Regions from separate parts of the Streptomyces sp. NPDC001339 genome, predicted to be linked through region 2. Evidence: riboswitches for the same ligand, from Rfam matches in the RefSeq annotation. Region 2 holds a riboswitch; the other holds the start of a gene.
The links. Region 2 has a riboswitch for glycine ahead of gcvT (glycine cleavage system aminomethyltransferase GcvT). Riboswitches for the same ligand answer to the same signal wherever they lie in the genome.
Positions count from the first base shown of each region.

Region 1: linked by a shared signal. The riboswitch ahead of gcvP (aminomethyl-transferring glycine dehydrogenase) and the one ahead of gcvT (glycine cleavage system aminomethyltransferase GcvT) in region 2 are both predicted to bind glycine.

Region 1 covers NZ_JBIAWT010000019.1:9,407-13,818, forward strand. Annotated here, with positions in the region: gene ACFY12_RS33710 (DNA polymerase IV) at 1-1,072, shown strand, start outside; partial or broken gene ACFY12_RS33715 (PRC-barrel domain-containing protein) at 1,207-1,416, opposite strand; glycine riboswitch at 1,480-1,577, shown strand; gene gcvP (aminomethyl-transferring glycine dehydrogenase) at 1,764-4,412, shown strand, end outside.
Region 2 covers NZ_JBIAWT010000001.1:271,956-276,367, reverse strand. Annotated here, with positions in the region: gene glyA (serine hydroxymethyltransferase) at 1-569, opposite strand, end outside; gene gcvH (glycine cleavage system protein GcvH) at 604-981, opposite strand; gene gcvT (glycine cleavage system aminomethyltransferase GcvT) at 1,114-2,241, opposite strand; glycine riboswitch at 2,389-2,484, opposite strand; gene ACFY12_RS01145 (AAA family ATPase) at 2,851-3,582, shown strand; gene ACFY12_RS01140 (enhanced serine sensitivity protein SseB) at 3,836-4,412, shown strand, end outside.

The DNA of each region.
Region 1 (4,412 bases), on a different contig from region 2:
CGGCGCCAAGATGCTGGCGAAGATCGCCTCCGAGGCGGCGAAGCCGGACGGCCTGGTGGTGATCGAGCCCGGCACGGAACGGGAGCTGCTGGGGCCGATGCCGGTACGGACACTGCCCGGTGTGGGGCCCGCGACGGCCGAGACGCTGCGCAGGGCGGGGATCCACACCGTGGCGGAGACCGCGGAGGCCGGTGAGGCCGAGCTGGTGCGGCTGCTGGGCAAGGCACACGGCATGGGGATCCACACCATGGCGCTGGGCCAGGACGACCGCCCGGTGGTGGCCGAACGGGACGCGAAGTCCATCTCCGTCGAGGACACCTTCGAGGTCGATCTGACCGACCGGACGCGGGTACGGACCGAGCTGCTGCGGCTGGCCGACCGCTGTGTCCAGCGGCTCCGGGAGTCCGGGCGCTCCGGGCGCACGGTGGTGATCAAGGTCCGTAACTACGACTTCTCGACGCTGACGCGCTCCGAGACGCTCCGCGGGCCCACGGACGACCCCGCCGTCATACGGGAGGCTGCGGTACGGCTGCTGGAGACGGTGGACACCACGGGCGGGGTGCGGCTGCTGGGCGTGGGAGTCAGCGGGCTGGCCGATTTCACCCAGGAGGACCTCTTCGCCCAGCTCGCGACGGAGCGAACGGAGCGCGAGGCCGCGGAGCCGGCCGGGGCGACACCCGAGGCGGCCGGGGACGAGACCGGTGGGGGCCGTTCCGAGGACGAGGTGCCGCGGCGCTGGCTTCCGGGCCTGGATGTGGTGCACGACGAGTTCGGTGCCGGGTGGGTGCAGGGTAGCGGGGTGGGGAGAGTGACCGTCCGCTTCGAGACGCCGTGGTCCGCACCGGGGAGGGTGCGGACCTTCGCCGTCGACGACCCGGCCCTGCGGCCGGGGGAGCCCCTGCCGCTGGTCGGCGGGGGACCGGAAGCCGGTCAGTCCTCCGAGCCGGCGATCTTGCCGAAGTCCTTGTCGCCGGGGCCGGAGCCGGAGCCGGGGCCGGAACCCGGTCCGGAGCCGCCCGCGTCGTCGGAGGGCAGCGATTCCGCATCCGGTGAGGCGATGTCCAGCCGGTAGTGGTGGTAGAGCTGGAGCTCCTGTTCGGGGGAGAGGTGGCGGCCCACGCCGAAGTCCGGGGCGTCTTTGATCAGCTTGCGGTCGTACGGGATGTGCAGGGCATCACCGACCATCTTGCTGGGCTCCAACGGGACGAACGCGTCCCGGCTGAAGAGCCCGGTGCGTACGGCCGCCCACTCCGGCTCCCCCGTGGCGTCGTCCAGGTACACCTCGTCGATCGTGCCTATCTTCGTGCCGTTCCGGTCGAACGCTTTGCGGCCGATCAGGCTCCGGGGATCGATGTCGGTTTGCACGGTCCCTCCAACTGGTCGCAACTGGCCCGTGACACCTACCAAACGGCACATTTCCTGCCCTGGCCACTCGAAGGATCCTTCGAGTGGTGCGCTGGTAGGCTGGCCAGTGGCCGCTGAACCCGTGCGGGAGAGTCCTTTGTCGTTCGCGACCAGGGCGCCGAAGGAGCAAATCCTCCCCGGAATCTCTCAGGCACACGTACCGCACGGACGAGGTCACTCTGGAAAGCAGGGCGGGCCGCGGACAGGCACCACACCGGGACCCCTCCTCACCGACGGTGAAAGCCGGACCGCCCGCGGGCCGGTGAAGCTCTCAGGTTGAGATGACAGAGGGGGAGGCCGTCCGGGCACCCACGCCGTGGTGCCCCTCGCAGGTCGTACTGACCAGGAGGCCCCCGCAGATGACCACCCCTCGCACCTCCCTGACCGAGCTGGAACGCGGTATCCCCTTCGAACAGCGGCACATCGGCCCCGACCGCGAGGCGCAGGCCAAGATGCTCGCGCAGGTCGGCTTCGGTTCGCTGGACGAGCTCACCGCCACCGCGGTCCCCGATGTGATCAAGAGCACGGAGGCGCTCGGCCTCCCCGAGGCCCGTACCGAGGCCGAGGTCCTCCAGGAGCTGCGTGGCCTCGCGGAGCACAACCAGGTGCTCACGTCCATGATCGGCCTGGGCTACTACGGCACGTTCACCCCGCCGGTGATCCTCCGCAACGTCATGGAGAACCCCGCCTGGTACACCGCGTACACGCCCTACCAGCCGGAGATATCGCAGGGGCGTCTGGAGGCGCTGCTGAACTTCCAGACCATGGTCGCCGACCTGACCGGACTGCGCACCTCCGGTGCCTCGCTGCTGGACGAGGGCACCGCCGCCGCCGAGGCGATGGCCCTCTCCCGCCGGATCGGCAAGGTCAAGCAGGGCGTCTTCCTGGTGGACGCCGACTGTCTGCCGCAGACCATCGCCGTGATCCGGACCCGTGCCGAGCCGACCGGCGTCGAGGTCGTCGTCGCGGACCTGAGCGAGGGAATCCCCGCCGAGATCGCCGAGCGCGGTGTCTTCGGCGTGCTGCTCCAGTACCCGGGCGCCTCCGGGGCGGTCCGTGACCCCCGGGCGCTCATCGAGCAGGCTCATGAGCTGGGCGCCGTCGTCACCGTCGCCGCCGACCTGCTCGCCCTCACGCTGCTCACCTCGCCCGGTGAACTCGGCGCGGACATCGCCGTCGGCACCAGCCAGCGCTTCGGCGTCCCGATGGGCTTCGGCGGGCCGCACGCCGGCTTCATGGCCGTCCGTGAACAGTTCGCCCGCAGCCTGCCCGGCCGCCTGGTGGGAGTCTCCGTCGACGCCGACGGCACCAAGGCCTACCGCCTCGCGCTGCAGACCCGCGAACAGCACATCCGCCGCGAGAAGGCCACCAGCAACATCTGCACGGCGCAGGTGCTGCTCGCCGTCATGGCCGGGATGTACGCCGTCCACCACGGCCCCGACGGCCTGCGGACCATCGCCCGCCGTACCCACCGCTACGCCACCGTCCTCGCCGAGGGCCTGCGGGCCGGCGGCGTGGAGATTGTCCATGGCGCGTACTTCGACACGCTGACCGCCCGGGTTCCCGGCCGGTCCGCCGAGGTCGTTGCCGCCGCCCGCGAGGCCGGGATCAACCTGTGGCAGATCGACGCCGACCTGGTCGGTATCGCCTGCGACGAGACCACCGGACGCGCGCAGCTGACCGGCGTCTGGGGCGCCTTCGGCGTGACGGGCGACATCGAGCGGCTGGACGCCACCGCCGCCGACACGCTGCCGGAAACGCTGCTGCGCACCGACGAGTACCTCACCCACCCGGTCTTCCACCGGCACCGCTCCGAGACCGCGATGCTCCGCTACCTGCGCTCCCTCGCGGACAAGGACTACGCGCTGGACCGCGGCATGATCCCGCTCGGCTCCTGCACGATGAAGCTCAACGCCACCACCGAGATGGAGCCGGTCACCTGGCCCGCCTTCGGCCAGCTGCACCCCTTCGCGCCGGCCGAGCAGGCGGAGGGCTACCTCACGCTGATCCGGGAGCTGGAGGAGCGGCTGGCTGTCATCACCGGTTACGACAAGGTCTCCCTCCAGCCGAACGCCGGATCGCAGGGCGAGCTGGCCGGCCTGCTGGCCGTACGCGCCTACCACCGCGCCAACGGCGACGAGCAGCGCACGGTCTGCCTGATCCCGTCCTCGGCGCACGGCACCAACGCCGCCAGCGCCGTCATGGCCGGGATGAAGGTCGTCGTCGTCAAGACCGGCGAGGACGGGGAGGTCGACGCCGACGACCTGCACGCCAAGATCGAAAAGCACCGTGACGAACTCGCGGTCCTCATGGTCACCTACCCGTCCACGCACGGTGTGTTCGAGGAGCACATCACCCAGATCTGCGCGGCGGTGCACGAAGCCGGCGGCCAGGTCTACGTGGACGGCGCCAACCTCAACGCACTGGTCGGCCTCGCCGAACCCGGCGTGTTCGGCGGCGATGTCTCGCACCTCAACCTGCACAAGACCTTCTGCATCCCGCACGGTGGCGGCGGCCCCGGCGTCGGCCCGGTCGCCGTACGCGCCCACCTGGCGCCGTACCTGCCCAACCACCCGCTGCAGCCCACCGCCGGCCCGGAGACGGGCGTCGGGCCCATCTCCGCGGCCCCCTGGGGCTCGGCCGGCATCCTGCCGATCTCCTGGGCGTATCTCCGCCTGATGGGCGGCGAGGGCCTCAAGCGCGCCACCCAGGTCGCGGTCCTCAGCGCCAACTACATCGCCAAGCGCCTGGAGCCGCACTACCCGGTGCTCTACACCGGTCCCGGCGGCCTGGTCGCGCACGAGTGCATCATCGACGTCCGGCCGCTCACCAAGGCGACCGGTGTGAGCATCGACGACGTCGCCAAGCGGCTCATCGACTACGGCTTCCACGCGCCGACGATGTCCTTCCCCGTGGCCGGCACGCTGATGATCGAGCCGACCGAGAGCGAGGACCTCGGCGAGCTGGACCGGTTCTGCGACGCGATGATCGCCATCCGCGCGGAGATC
Region 2 (4,412 bases):
GCGATCCGGCGGAAGGCGGCGAAGTCCAGCTGGCGGGGGTAGGCGGACCAGCCGGCGACGATCAGCTTGGGCCGGCTCTCCTTGGCGAGGCGCTCGACCTCGTCCATGTCGACCAGGCCGTCCTCGCCGACGTGGTAGGGCACCACGTTGTAGAGCTTGCCGCTGAAGTTGATCTTCATGCCGTGGGTCAGGTGACCGCCGTGGGCCAGGTTCAGACCCATGATCGTGTCGCCCGGCTTGAGCAGCGCGAACATGGCGGCGGCGTTGGCCTGGGCGCCGGAGTGCGGCTGGACGTTGGCGGCCTCGGCGCCGAAGAGCGCCTTGATGCGGTCGATGGCGATCTGCTCGACGACATCGACGTGCTCGCAGCCGCCGTAGTAGCGGCGGCCGGGGTAGCCCTCGGCGTACTTGTTGGTCAGGACGGAGCCCTGGGCCTCCATGACGGCGACGGGTGCGAAGTTCTCCGACGCGATCATTTCGAGGGTGGACTGCTGGCGGTGCAGCTCGGCGTCGACGGCGGCGGCGACATCGGGGTCGAGCTCGTGCAGGGAGCTGTTGAGAATCGACATGAGTCTTCCTGGAGGAGGGGGTTCTGGCCCGGGCTCAGCCGGCGGAGAAGGCGGTGTACTCGTCGGCCGACAGCAGGTCGTCCGGCTCGCCGCTCACCTTCACCTTGAACAGCCAACCGCCCTCGAACGGGGCGGTGTTCACCAGCGAGGGGTCGTTGACGACGTCCTCATTGACCGCGGTGACCTCGCCACTGACCGGTGAGTAGAGGTCGCTGACCGACTTGGTCGACTCCAGTTCACCGCAGGACTCGCCCGCCGTGATCGTGGCGCCGACCTCAGGGAGCTGCACGAAGACGACGTCGCCGAGGGCGTTGGCCGCGTGCTCCGTGATACCGACCGTCGAGACGCCGGCCTCGGCGGCCGACAGCCACTCGTGCTCCTTGCTGTAGCGCAGCTGCTGGGGGTTGTTCATGGCTCGATTCTCCTGTACGCGAGGGTGTGGTCGTGAAAAGGGTCTTGCACAGTGAGACGCGCGGGGCCCGTCGCTCCGCGCCACTGCCGGATCCGCCGTCGGTGAACTGCCGGGGCTGCCGCCGATGAATCGTTACTTCTGCCGCTTGTAGAAGGGCAGTGCGACGACCTCGTACGGCTCATGGGTTCCACGGATGTCCACGCGGACACCCTCGGTGCCCGGTGTGGCGTAGGCCGCGTCGACGTACGCGATGGCGATCGGCTTGCCGAGGGTGGGGGAGGGCGCTCCGGAGGTGACCTCGCCGATGACCGTGCCGTCGGCGGTGGTGACCTGGTACCCGGCCCGCGGCACCCGGCGGCCCTCGGCGATCAGGCCGACCAGCTTGCGCGGCGGGTTCGCCGCCGCCCGCTCGGCGGCCGCCGCCAGCGCGGCCCGGCCCACGAAGTCGCCGTCGTTGCTGGTCTTCTCGAACTTCACGACCCGGCCCAGGCCCGCGTCGAACGGCGTGGTCGCGGTGGTCAGCTCATGCCCGTACAGCGGCATACCCGCTTCCAGACGCAGCGTGTCGCGGCAGGACAGGCCGCAGGGGACCAGGCCGGCGTCCTGGCCGGCCGCGGTGAGCGCCTCCCAGAGGGCGACCGCGTCCGCCGGCCGGACGAACAGCTCGAAACCGTCCTCACCGGTGTATCCCGTACGGGCGATCAGCGCCTCGGCGCCGGCGACCGTGCCGGGCAGGCCCGCGTAGTACTTCAGCCCGTCCAGATCGGCGTCCGTGAGCTTGGCGAGGATGCCGGGCGACTCCGGTCCCTGCACCGCGATCAGCGCGTAGGCGTCCCGGTCGTCGCGGATCGCGGCGTCGAAGCCGCCGGCCCGGGCGGTCAGCGCGTCCAGCACCACCTGGGCGTTGGAGGCGTTGGCGACGACCATGTACTCCTGGTCCGCCAGGCGGTAGACGATCAGGTCGTCGAGGATGCCGCCCTCGGCGTCGCAGATCATCGTGTAGCGGGCCCGGCCGGTAGCGACCCCGCCGATGTTGCCGACCAGCGCGTAGTCGAGGAGGTCGGCGGCCTGCGGTCCGGTGACGGTGATCTCACCCATGTGGGAGAGGTCGAAGAGGCCGGCGCGGGTGCGGACGGCGAGATGCTCCTCGCGTTCACTGCTGTACCGCAGCGGCATGTCCCAGCCGGCGAAGTCGGTCATGGTCGCGCCGAGCGCGCGATGAGTGGCGTCCAGCGCCGTCCGGCGGGGGGCATCGGTCATGGTTCTGGCTCCCAGGCATGGGTGACAAGACGTTCTCCCCATCTGTCATCGGAACCTGAGAGGTTCACCGGGATCCCGCGAACGGACCCGGTTTGCACCTTCGGTGGAGCCGCCCCAGCCAGGCAGTGGCTCGCTTTTCAGATCTGCCTCGCCCGCGCGGTATCGGGGCCTGAGAGATTCAAGGGAGAACTTGCTCCTTCGGCGCCCCGCCGTGGCGGACGGGGACTCTCCCGCGCGGATTCAAGCGGCCGGTATGCAGTTGGCGGCGCACACGTGAACTGCGCGCCGCACGTGGCGGGCACATCATTGCACGGGATCGCCCGTTCGAGGAGCCCTGGCCGAGGGTCCGTTCCCGACGTGGGCGGAACCGGACTGTTCCGGGGACCAGGACAATCACGGAGGCGAGGGCCTGCTCCGGTATCAGGACAATCACGGAGGCGAGGGCCTTCTCCGGTATCAGGGCAATCCCGGAGACAAGGATCGTCTCCAAGATCAGGGCAATCCCGGGGATCAGGACGGTCCTCTTGAAGGCCATTACCTTTTCTTGACACTGTGCGGGTAGGGGACGGACTCGGGCCGGACCGGAACCGGAGGGGTGAGGCGATCACGATGCGCAGGGACGCGGCCTTCGCGGCCACTTCAGGGGTCGTGCCTCCGGACGCCGCGGCGGTGGTCCCCGTCGTCGCCCGGCCCCGGCCCCGGCCCCGCCGCCCGGCGCGGTCCGTCGTCCGGCCGGGTCGCCGCGCACGGGTCGTGGACCTGCGCGGTGGGCGGTCCGAGGCCGGCACCGGCGAGCTGCGGTTCCCGGCGGGCGACCTGGTCGTGGTCTCCGGCCTGCCGGGCAGCGGCAAGAGCACCCTGATGCGCCGTGTGGTGCCGCCGCTGGACGGGCGCGGCGGCGTGGTGCGGCGCATCGACTCGCAGGACGTACGCGAGCGCTGGGAACGCGGCAGACTGCGCCGGCTGCCGTACGTCCTGTACCGGCCGCTGGTACGGACGGCCCACTACCTGGCGCTGGGCCGTGCATTGCGCTCCGGCGACAGTCTGGTGGTGCACGACTGCGGGACGCAGACGTGGGTCCGCCGCTGGCTCGCCCGGTCGGCCCGGCACGGCGGCCGCGGGCTGCATCTGGTGCTGCTCGACGTGCCGCCGGAGACGGCGCGCTCGGGCCAGGAGGCGCGCGGGCGCGGGGTGTCGGCGTACGCCTTCGCGCGGCACCGCGGGGCGGTGGGCCGGCTGGTCGGCGCGGCGGAGTCGGCCGGACTGCCGAAGGGGTTCGGTTCGGCGGTGCTGCTGGACCGGCGGGCGGCGAGCGCGCTGCGCGCGGTCAGCTTCCACTGAGCGGATCGCGGTCAGCGTCCACTGAGCGCATTCCGCTGAGTGCCGTCCATGGAGCGTTCCCGTGCGGGTGTCGACCACTGAGCGTTGCCGTGCGGGTGTCGTCCACTGGGCGTCGTCCATGGAGCGTTCCCGTGTGAGGGTCGTCCGCTGAACGTCGTCCACTGACCGTTCCCCTGCGCCCGGCCTCCGCGGTGTCGTGTCTCTCGTCTAGGGTCGTGGGCCGAAGAGCGCGGTTGGGAACGGGTGGGTACAGATGAACTTTCCGGAGCAGGGGATACCGCAACTGGCGTGGCCGGCGAACGAGCTGGAAGAGGTGCTGGCCGCGTCGGTCGGGCAGCCGGGCGCCGGCGGCCGGATCGTCGAGGTGCTGGGGCGCAGCCGGCTGTGGGTGCCGCTGCCCAACGGTGGCGGCCCGGACAGCGCGGGCTTCGGCGCCCGTGGCCTGGACCTGCCCACCGTCGACATCGGCGGCGCGGCCTACGTCCCCGTCTACAGCTCCGAGCAGGAGTTCCTGAGGGTCGTCGGCGCGCATATGTCCTTCACCGTCGCGCCCGCCCAGGAGTTCGCCCGCGGCCTGCCGCCGAAGATGGGCATCGCGGTCAACCCGGACGGTACGGTCGGCGTCCCGCTGCCGCCACCCGCGGTGGCCGAACTGTGCCGGGCCGGGCGCCAGGAGGCGGAGAACCTGCCGAGCGGTGGCCGGGTGCGGCTCTTCGAGCCGGACTGGCAGGACGAGCCGGTGGACTTTCTGGCCGCCGCCGGGCTGGAGTTCTCCAGTGTCGGAATTGTCCTGAGTGCCCGGCGTGCCCTGGCCAGCGTCGAGGGCGACA